One region of the Salmonella bongori NCTC 12419 genome, then DNA from elsewhere that is predicted to be linked to it. Evidence: predicted binding sites of a transcription regulator. Region 1 holds the regulator's gene; each other region holds the start of a gene.
What was found. Region 1 encodes CRP, which controls carbon source genes, mostly activating them, when cyclic AMP is high. Its sites were predicted from a motif close to ATGTGANNNNNNTCACAT; they were not measured.
Positions count from the first base shown of each region.

Region 2: a site for CRP is predicted at 1,784-1,801, ahead of psiE (phosphate-starvation-inducible protein PsiE). Genes of this name have one in related genera too.
Region 3: a site for CRP is predicted at 1,607-1,624, ahead of drpB (cell division protein DrpB). Genes of this name have one in related genera too.

Region 1 covers NC_015761.1:3,345,468-3,348,756, forward strand. Annotated here, with positions in the region: gene SBG_RS15955 (phosphoribulokinase) at 1-372, shown strand, start outside; gene SBG_RS15960 (OsmC family protein) at 416-820, opposite strand; gene crp (cAMP-activated global transcriptional regulator CRP) at 1,126-1,758, shown strand; gene SBG_RS15970 (YccS/YhfK family putative transporter) at 1,807-3,289, shown strand, end outside.
Region 2 covers NC_015761.1:4,068,868-4,072,156, forward strand. Annotated here, with positions in the region: gene SBG_RS19215 (YjbH domain-containing protein) at 1-1,703, shown strand, start outside; gene psiE (phosphate-starvation-inducible protein PsiE) at 1,847-2,257, shown strand; gene xylE (D-xylose transporter XylE) at 2,306-3,289, opposite strand, start outside.
Region 3 covers NC_015761.1:1,975,622-1,978,910, reverse strand. Annotated here, with positions in the region: gene ompC (porin OmpC) at 1-1,027, opposite strand, end outside; gene drpB (cell division protein DrpB) at 1,675-1,941, shown strand; gene SBG_RS09390 (phosphohydrolase) at 2,079-2,774, shown strand; gene SBG_RS09385 (DNA cytosine methyltransferase) at 2,847-3,289, shown strand, end outside.

The DNA of each region.
Region 1 (3,289 bases):
CGCGACACCAGCGAGCGCGGGCACTCTCGTGAGGCGGTGATGGATTCCGTGGTTCGATCCATGGACGACTACATCAATTACATTACGCCGCAGTTTTCACGTACCCATATTAACTTTCAGCGCGTACCGACCGTCGACACGTCAAATCCGTTCTCCGCAAAAGGCATTCCATCGCTGGATGAAAGTTTTGTGGTGATTCATTTCCGTAATCTGGAAGGGATCGATTTCCCCTGGCTGCTGGCGATGCTCCAGGGCTCGTTCATTTCTCATATTAATACCTTAGTGGTGCCGGGCGGCAAAATGGGACTGGCGATGGAGCTGATTATGTTGCCGCTGGTGCAGCGCTTAATGGAAGGCAAAAAAATCGAATAAAGTCAGTTTTTGCCGGATGCGCAACGCCATCCGGCAACGATAATTACGCCGCAATCACTTCATAAGAATGGGTAATATTGACTGCTTTTTCCAGCATCAGCGCCACCGAGCAGTATTTTTCGGCGGAAAGATCGACCGCACGGGCAACGGCAGCCTCTTTCAGCGAGCGGCCGGTAACGATGAAATGCAAATTAATATGCGTGAACAGCCTCGGCGCCTCTTCCCGGCGCTCAGAGGTCAGCTTCACTTCGCAGTTGGTGACATCCTGACGGCCCTTCTGCAGGATCGATACGACATCAATAGCGCTACATCCGCCTGCCGCCATCAAGACCATCTCCATCGGACTCGGCGCTTTGTCACCGGAGTTACCATCCATTAAAATCTGGTGGCCGGAGGAGGACTCACCAAGGAAAGTTAGTCCTTCAACCCACTTTACACGCGCTTGCATATTCGTAACTCCAATGTTTCAATTTTCCTGAAAGATTACGCGCATACGACAAAACTCGCAATGGAAGGCGACCTGGGTCATGCTGAAGCGAGACACCAGGAGACACACGGCGAAAGCTATGCTAAAACAGACAAGATGCTACAGTAATACATTGACGTACTGCATGTATGCAGAGGACATCACATTACAGGCTACAGTCTATTTTCGTAGCCCTCTTCCCAGGTAGCGGGAAGCATATTTTTGCAACCCCAGAGACAGTGCCTTTTCTGGCTCTGGAGACAGCTTATAACAGAGGATAACCGCGCATGGTGCTTGGCAAACCGCAAACAGACCCGACTCTTGAATGGTTCTTGTCTCATTGCCACATTCATAAGTACCCGTCAAAGAGCACGCTGATTCACCAGGGTGAAAAAGCAGAAACGCTGTACTACATCGTTAAAGGCTCCGTGGCAGTGCTGATCAAAGATGAGGAAGGGAAAGAAATGATTCTTTCTTATCTGAATCAGGGTGATTTTATTGGTGAATTGGGCCTGTTTGAAGAAGGCCAGGAACGCAGCGCCTGGGTACGTGCAAAAACCGCATGTGAAGTCGCTGAAATTTCCTACAAAAAATTTCGCCAATTAATCCAGGTAAACCCGGATATTCTGATGCGCCTCTCTTCCCAGATGGCTCGTCGCTTACAAGTCACCTCAGAAAAAGTAGGTAACCTCGCCTTCCTCGATGTCACAGGGCGGATCGCGCAGACGCTGCTGAATCTGGCGAAACAGCCCGATGCCATGACGCACCCGGACGGGATGCAGATCAAAATCACCCGTCAGGAAATTGGTCAGATCGTCGGCTGTTCCCGCGAAACCGTTGGCCGTATTTTGAAGATGCTGGAAGATCAAAACCTGATCTCCGCACATGGCAAGACCATCGTCGTCTACGGTACCCGTTAATTCCGTCAGAATGGCGCGTGTTACCATGCGCCATTTTTGTTTGCATCGATGTGGCGAAGACTGATTTATCACCCAGAGATTAATTACGCACTACGGCAAACGCTGGTGCTGTGCCTGCCTGTGGCTGTCGGTTTATTAATCGGCCAGTTGCACCTGGGATTACTCTTTTCTCTTGTTCCCGCCTGCTGCAATATTGCAGGCCTGGATACACCGCACAAACGCTTTTTTAAGCGTCTGATTATTGGCGCGTCGCTGTTCGCCGGATGCAGTCTGGCAACACAGCTCTTGCTGGCGGAGTCTGTCCCCCTGCCATTGATTCTGACCGGGCTCACGCTGGTACTTGGCGTGACGGCGGAAATTAGTCCGCTTCATGCGCGGCTACTGCCAGCATCACTGATTGCCGCCATCTTTACCCTGAGCCTTGCTGGATACATGCCGGTCTGGGAGCCGTTGCTTATTTATGCGCTGGGCACGTTATGGTATGGCGTATTTAACTGGTTGTGGTTCTGGCTATGGCGCGAACAGCCGCTACGCGAGTCGTTAAGTTTGTTATATCGTGAACTGGCCGATTACTGCGAAGCAAAATATAGCCTGCTTACCCAACATATTGACCCGGAAAAAGCGCTACCTCCCTTGCTGGTTCGCCAGCAAAAAGCGGTGGATCTGATTACTCAGTGTTACCAACAAATGCATATGCTTTCGGCGCACAATAATCACGATTACAAGCGCCTGTTGCGGGCTTTTCAGGAAGCAATGGATTTGCAGGAACACATTTCCGTCAGCCTGCATCAACCGGAGGAGGTGCAGAAACTGGTAGAACGTAGCCATGCAGAAGAGGTCATTCGCTGGAATGCGCAAACGGTCGCCGCCCGCCTGCGTGTGCTGGCTGATGACATCCTTTATCATCGCCTGCCAACACGCTTCTCCATGGAAAAACAGATTGGCGCGCTGGAAAAGATAGCCAATCAACATCCTGAAAACCCGGTAGGCCAGTTCTGTTATTGGCACTTCAGCCGAATTGCCCGCGTATTGCGAACCCAGCGCCCGCTTTACGCTCGCGATCTGATGGCTGATAAACAACGTCGCCTGCCGCTGCTTCCGGCGCTAAAAAATTATTTGTCGCTTAAATCGCCGGCGCTACGCAACGCTGGACGCATCAGTGTGATGATGAGTATCGCCAGCCTGATGGGGAGCGCGTTGCACCTACCCAAACCGTACTGGATCCTGATGACGGTATTGTTTGTTACCCAAAACGGTTATGGCGCGACACGCGTACGTATATTACACCGTTCAGTCGGAACGCTGGTCGGCCTGGTGATTGCCGGCGTCACGCTGCACTTACACATTCCCGAAAGCATTACACTGACGGTCATGCTGGTACTGACACTGGCAAGCTATCTGATTATTCGTAAAAACTACGGCTGGGCGACGGTTGGCTTTACGGTGACGGCGGTATACACCATCCAGTTGCTGACGTTAAACGGCGAGCAGTTCATTGTGCCGCGCTTTATCGATACGCTTATTGGCTGTC
Region 2 (3,289 bases), 720 kb from region 1:
GTACCGGCCTGTTTGATGCGGAATATATTGTGGCAAACAAAGCGTGGGGGCCGTTTGACTTCTCATTAGGTCTCGGCTGGGGCTACCTTGGCACCAGCGGCAATGTGTCTAATCCCTTCTGTTCGTATAGTAATAAATTCTGTACGCGCGACAATAGCTACAAACAGGCAGGATCTGTTGACGGTAGTGATATGTTCCACGGTCCGGCCTCGCTGTTTGGCGGTGTGGAATATCAGACGCCCTGGCAGCCGCTGCGCCTGAAACTGGAGTATGAGGGCAATAATTATCAGCAGGACTTTGCCGGCAAGCTGGAACAAAAGAGCAAGTTTAACGTCGGCGCCATTTATCGCGTCACCGATTGGGCCGACGTTAACCTCAGCTACGAGCGCGGCAATACATTGATGTTTGGTGTGACGTTACGCGCTAATTTCAACGAGTTACGCCCCTCGTACAACGACAATTCACGTCCGCAATACCGGCCGCAACCGCAGGATGCCATCTTGCAACATTCAGTGGTGGCGAACCAGCTCACCTTGCTGAAATACAACGCAGGTTTTGCAGATCCGAAAATTCAGGTCAAAGGTGATACGCTATACGTTACGGGAGAGCAAGTGAAATACCGGGATTCACGCGAGGGGATCATGCGCGCCAACCGGATCGTGATGAACGATCTTCCTGAAGGGATCCGTACGATCCGCGTGACGGAAAACCGTCTTAATTTGCCGCAGGTGACGACCGAAACTGATGTTGCCAGCCTGAAACGGCATCTGGAAGGTGAACCGCTGGGACATGAAACGCCACTGGCACAAAAACGCCTGGAGCCGATCGTGCCGGAGAGCACCGAGCAGGGCTGGTATATCGACAAGTCGCGCTTTGCTTTTCATCTCGATCCGGTCCTGAACCAGTCAGTAGGCGGGCCGGAAAACTTCTACATGTATCAACTGGGCGTGATGGGGACTGCAGATCTGTGGGTAACGGATCATTTGCTCACTACCGGCAGTGTGTTTGCCAATATCGCCAACAATTACGATAAGTTTAATTACACCAACCCGCCACAGGATTCACATCTGCCGCGGGTACGTACGCATGTTCGTGAGTATGTGCAAAATGATGTCTATGTGAATAACCTGCAGGCTAACTACCTTCAGTATTTTGGCAATGGCTTTTACGGGCAGGTTTATGGCGGCTATCTGGAAACCATGTTTGGCGGTGCCGGGGCGGAAGTACTGTACCGTCCGGTAGACAGTAATTGGGCGTTTGGTCTGGACGCTAACTATGTAAAACAGCGTGACTGGCGTAGCGCGCAGGACATGATGACGTTCACCGATTATAGCGTTAAAACCGGACATCTGACCGCTTACTGGACGCCGTCGTTCGCTCAGGATGTGCTGGTGAAAGCCAGCGTAGGTCAGTATCTCGCAGGTGATAAAGGCGGTACGCTGGAGATCGCCAAACGCTTCGACAGTGGTGTCGTTGTCGGCGGTTATGCGACGATTACCGACGCGTCGCCGGACGAATATGGAGAAGGGGACTTTACTAAAGGTGTGTACGTATCCGTGCCGCTGGATCTCTTCTCATCTGGGCCAACCCGCAGCCGTGCGGCGATTGGCTGGACACCGTTGACGCGTGACGGCGGGCAGCAACTGGGCCGTAAGTTTGGCCTGTATGATATGACCAGTGACAGGAACGTCAATTTCCGTTAAGGAACTCAGGTCGGATAAGGCGTGTGTGGCGCCCTCCGGCAAATCCTCTTATTGAACAAAATATAAACATAAACAAAAAATATAGATGTTCGTCACATTTGTGCGTTATACAGAAACCTCGCTACAGAGAAAGAGGGGCTGTTATGATGCTGTTGTCACGCTCACGTCTTGAGTTCATCGCCACCATTTTACAAAACGTACTGAATTTAGGGCTACTGGTTCTCGGCCTGATCCTGGCCGTGTTTCTCGGTAAAGAAACGTTTCATCTGGCGGACGCACTATTTGTACCTGAGCAGGCCAGTAAATATGAACTGGTGGAAGGGCTGGTGATCTACTTTCTCTATTTCGAATTTATTGCGCTGATTGTGAAGTACTTTAAGTCTGGCTTTCACTTCCCGCTGCGCTATTTCGTGTATATTGGCATCACGGCGATTGTGCGCCTGATCATCGTCGATCATAAAACGCCAATGGACGTCTTACTCTATTCGGCGGCGATCCTACTGTTGGTGATTACCTTGTGGTTATGTAATTCGAATCGGTTAAGACGAGAATAGACGTCGCCACACCGTAACGGAAGTACGGCATGGCGATAAATTAACTTATTACAGGGCGACTTTTGGCGTTTTCTTTCCTGTAGACGCCCATAACTCCTCAAGTTCCTCCAGCGTTTTGCTTTTGGTTTCCGGTACAAATTTCCACATAAATAGCGCCGCCAACACACCCATCACACCATAAATCCAGTAGGAAAAACCGTTGTGAAAATGGGCGACCAGCCATGAGTTTTTATCCATCATGGGGAAGGTCCAGGAGACAAAGTAATTCGCCAGCCATTGCGCGGCGACAGCAATCGCCAGCGCTTTACCGCGAATCGCGTTAGGGAAGATTTCTGCCAACAGCACCCAGCACACCGGACCCCAGGACATGGCGAACGCGGCGACGTAGAACAGCATTGATAACAGCGCCACGATGCCTGGCGCCTGAGTATAAAAGGCGGTGCCGAGACTAAACATCCCCAGCGCCATACCCAACGCGCCGATAATTTGCAGCGGCTTACGACCAAACTTATCGACCGTCATGATGGCCAGCACGGTAAAGCTCAGGTTAATGACGCCGACAATGATCGTCTGTAACAATGCGACATCGGTACTGGCCCCCAACGTTTTAAATACCTCCGGCGCGTAATACAGGACCACGTTAATCCCAACAAATTGCTGAAAGACGGACAGCATGACGCCAATCGCAATCACGCCTGCGCCAAACATCAGCAGGCGTCCGCCTGTTTTGCGGCCATTCTCCAGCGAATGGGTGATTTCCTGCATCGCCTGGGTTGCCTGTGAGGTGCCCATAATTTTGCGCAGGATGCCTTCCGCTTGTTCATTTCTGCCGCGCGCCATTAGCCAACGTGGGCTTTCCGGTACGGTATAGAGCAGCAGTAAAAAGAGCAGCGCCGGAATACATTCTGAGGCAAACATATATCGCCAGCCATCCGTATTCAACCACACAGCGTCGCCGGATCTGGCAATAAAATAGTTCACGCAATAAACCAGCAGTTGTCCAAAAATAATGGCGAACTGGTTAAATGAGAC
Region 3 (3,289 bases), 1.4 Mb from region 1:
GATCTTTATCGGTGTAACGCCAGTTGCCGCGGTGGACTTCCTGGCCGCCTAAATCTTTGCCTTTAGACTGCAGATAGGCGATGGAAGGACGTAAACCGAAGTCGAACTGGTACTGGGCGACCACTTCAACGTTCTGCGTTTTGTTAGCGATACCGCCGTTTTCTTCGCTATTGCCGCCGCCGTAATAGGTCATATTGCGGGTTTCAGAGTACATAGCCGCCAGATAAACGTTATAGGCGTCGTATTTCGCGCCCACGGTCCAGGCTTCGGCAGTTTCACCACCTGCATAATTGTTGCGCTCATTCATGCCGTCGCCATAGCCGCGAGCAACCTGGGCGTCGGTACGGTCAGAACTTGAATAGGCTGCACCCAGACTTAAACCAAAATCAAAGTCATAGGTGGTAGAGATGCCGAAACCGTCGCCATTTTCTTTGGCCAACTTGCGATTTGCGCTGTTACCAGAGCCTTCCTGGCCAAAACCATTGCCTTCATTATTGCCCTGATACTGCAACGCGAAGTTCAGACCGTCCACCAGACCGAAGAAGTCGGTATTACGGTAGGTGGCGACACCGTTTGTACGGGTCAGCATGTAGACATCAGTCTGGGTATAAGAGTCGCCGCCGAATTCCGGCAGCACATCGGTCCAGGCTTCCACGTCGTAGATGACGCCATAGTTACGGCCATAATCGAAAGAGCCGTATTCGCCGAATTTCAGACCGGCAAAGCCCAGACGGGTCCAGGAGTCACCTTTGTCTCCTGAACTGCCTTCAGTCCCGTTTGCCTGGACGTTATATTCCCACTGGCCATAACCGGTCAGCATATCATTAATCTGTGTTTCGCCTTTAAAGCCAAAACGGACGTAAGACTGGTCGCCGTCGCTGCCTGCATCGTCAGAGAAGTAATGCAGGCCATCAACTTTGCCGTACAGGTCAAGTTTGTTGCCATCTTTATTATAAACTTCAGCCGCATTTACTGCGCCTGCCACTAATAATGCCGGGACAAGCAGTGCCAGAACTTTTCTGTTCATTATGTATTCCCTTGTGATAATAATTTATATGAATATGTAGTTACTCCAGGAAACTACATATCGATACTATTCCATTAAGTTCATTTAATTTAAAAAATAACATGTAACAAATGTATTTAAAATATTTCAATTTGTTTCTATTTGGGTTTTTATAATACACTTAATATAAGTTGATAAAGATATATATTCTATAATTATCATTTTTTATCAATGAGTTATTGTTTTTTCATCAATAATTCCTGTTATGGATATTATTTGTTTTCTATATGTTTTACATAATTTAATAACAAAAAAGATAAAAAAAACCGGCATCACTGCCGGCAATGAGGGTAATAGAAAAATAAATGATAAAAGGCTAATAACCAGATCATTTTGACATGTAATGTCAATAAAATAAAACGCTATCGCGACGTATGAAAATAAGTCACCTCATTTATATATTATTCAGCATTAGGTTGTCGTTCATTTACAGTCGCCTTATTTAACAGCGGGTTCGGCCCTAAGCATAAAATTGCCTGAGATCAAATTATTTGTGAAATGAATAGCCAGATCCGGTACAGTTGGCGTCTTCATATCGAAATGTGATTAATGTCACATTATAATGTAATTAGTGACATATGACTTACATCACAGAAACGGAGTAAAGTTTGAGTACCAGGGAGGAGAAAGCCACCCGCAGCCTGGGAGGTAAATTAGCGTTATGGGTTTTTTATACCTTTTGCGGCTATTTTATCTGGGCGATGACGCGTTGCGTCTGGTTAATGTCTACTGTCCAAAACGAACCTGTTCATGGACCAAATGGCATCCCCGGCAGCGCAACAGAAAGATTGCTTAACGCGCTATCGCTGGGAGTGGTCTGGCTTATTCTGGCGGGTATTGCCTGGTACACCCGGCCCCGTCAGCAATCCAACTGATTTCTCTATGATGCGTGACGGCAATGTCAGGCCAGAAGCGCGCTATCAGGTCGGGGTGTAAAGTGGCTGAGGGTATGCCAGGATAGCGGACAATGTGCTCAGGCATATCATAAACGTGGTCTGCTAAAAGAGGGTGTATGGATTCAGGATACTGGCAATCGCAGTTTGAAGACTGGCTACGTCGCCACCACCGAGAGCAGGATGCCGCTCATGACATTTTCCATTTCCGTCGCGTCTGGGCGACCGCGCAAACGCTCGGTGAAAATAGTCACGTTGACTGGCTGGTAGTGTTATCGGCATGTTATTTCCATGACATTGTTAGCCTGGCGAAAAATCATCCGCAGCGGCATCGATCTTCCATTCTGGCGGCGGCAGAAACCCGGCGTATCTTTCAGCACGATTTTCCTGACTTTCCACCGGAAAAACTGGCAGCTATTTGCCATGCTATCGAAGCGCATAGCTTCAGCGCGCATATTGCGCCCATTACGCCAGAGGCCAAAATCGTGCAGGATGCGGACAGACTGGAAGCGTTAGGCGCCATTGGCCTGGCGCGTGTCTTCGCGGTCTCCGGCGCGTTGGGCGTCGCGCTGTTTGCCGCTGACGATCCTTTTGCTGACAGACGGCCGCTTAATGATAAGCAATTCGCACTCGATCATTTTCAAACCAAACTACTGAAACTGCCGCTGACGATGCAGACTGAACGGGGTAAATATCTGGCGCAGCGTAATGCGGATTTTCTGGTGTCATACATGGCAAAACTGAGCGCGGAACTGAAAGGCGACTATGAAACGCTGGATCAGGCAGTGATCCATACTTTTGCTACGTATCAGTAACCTTGTCGCTGAAACGTAAACTGCTTCATTTTATGTTAGTCTGTTGCCAATAACTTTTGTCCGGTTAAATGTATGCAGGAAAATCTTTCAGTGACACACGCCCGGGGCCCCATTACCGATGATGCCAGCAACGAGATTCAGGCGATGCTGAGTAAATTGCTGGAAATCTATGATGTTAAAACGCTGGTGGCGCACCTTAACGGCCTTGGCGAGCATCACTGGAGTCCGGCCATTTTAAAACGCGTGATGATGAACGCAGCATGGCATCGTTTGAGCGACAACGAGTTCGCCAGTCTTAAAACGTTATTGCCAATGCCGCCGGACCATCACCCCCAGTATGCCTTTCGTTTTATCGATTTATTCGCTGGCATCGGCGGTATTCGCCGCGGATTTGAAGCGATAGGTGGACAGTGTGTATTTACCAGTGAATGGAATAAACACGCGGTACGTACGTATAAAGCGAACTACTTTTGCGATCCGTTGCAGCATAACTTTAATGAAGATATCCGTGATAT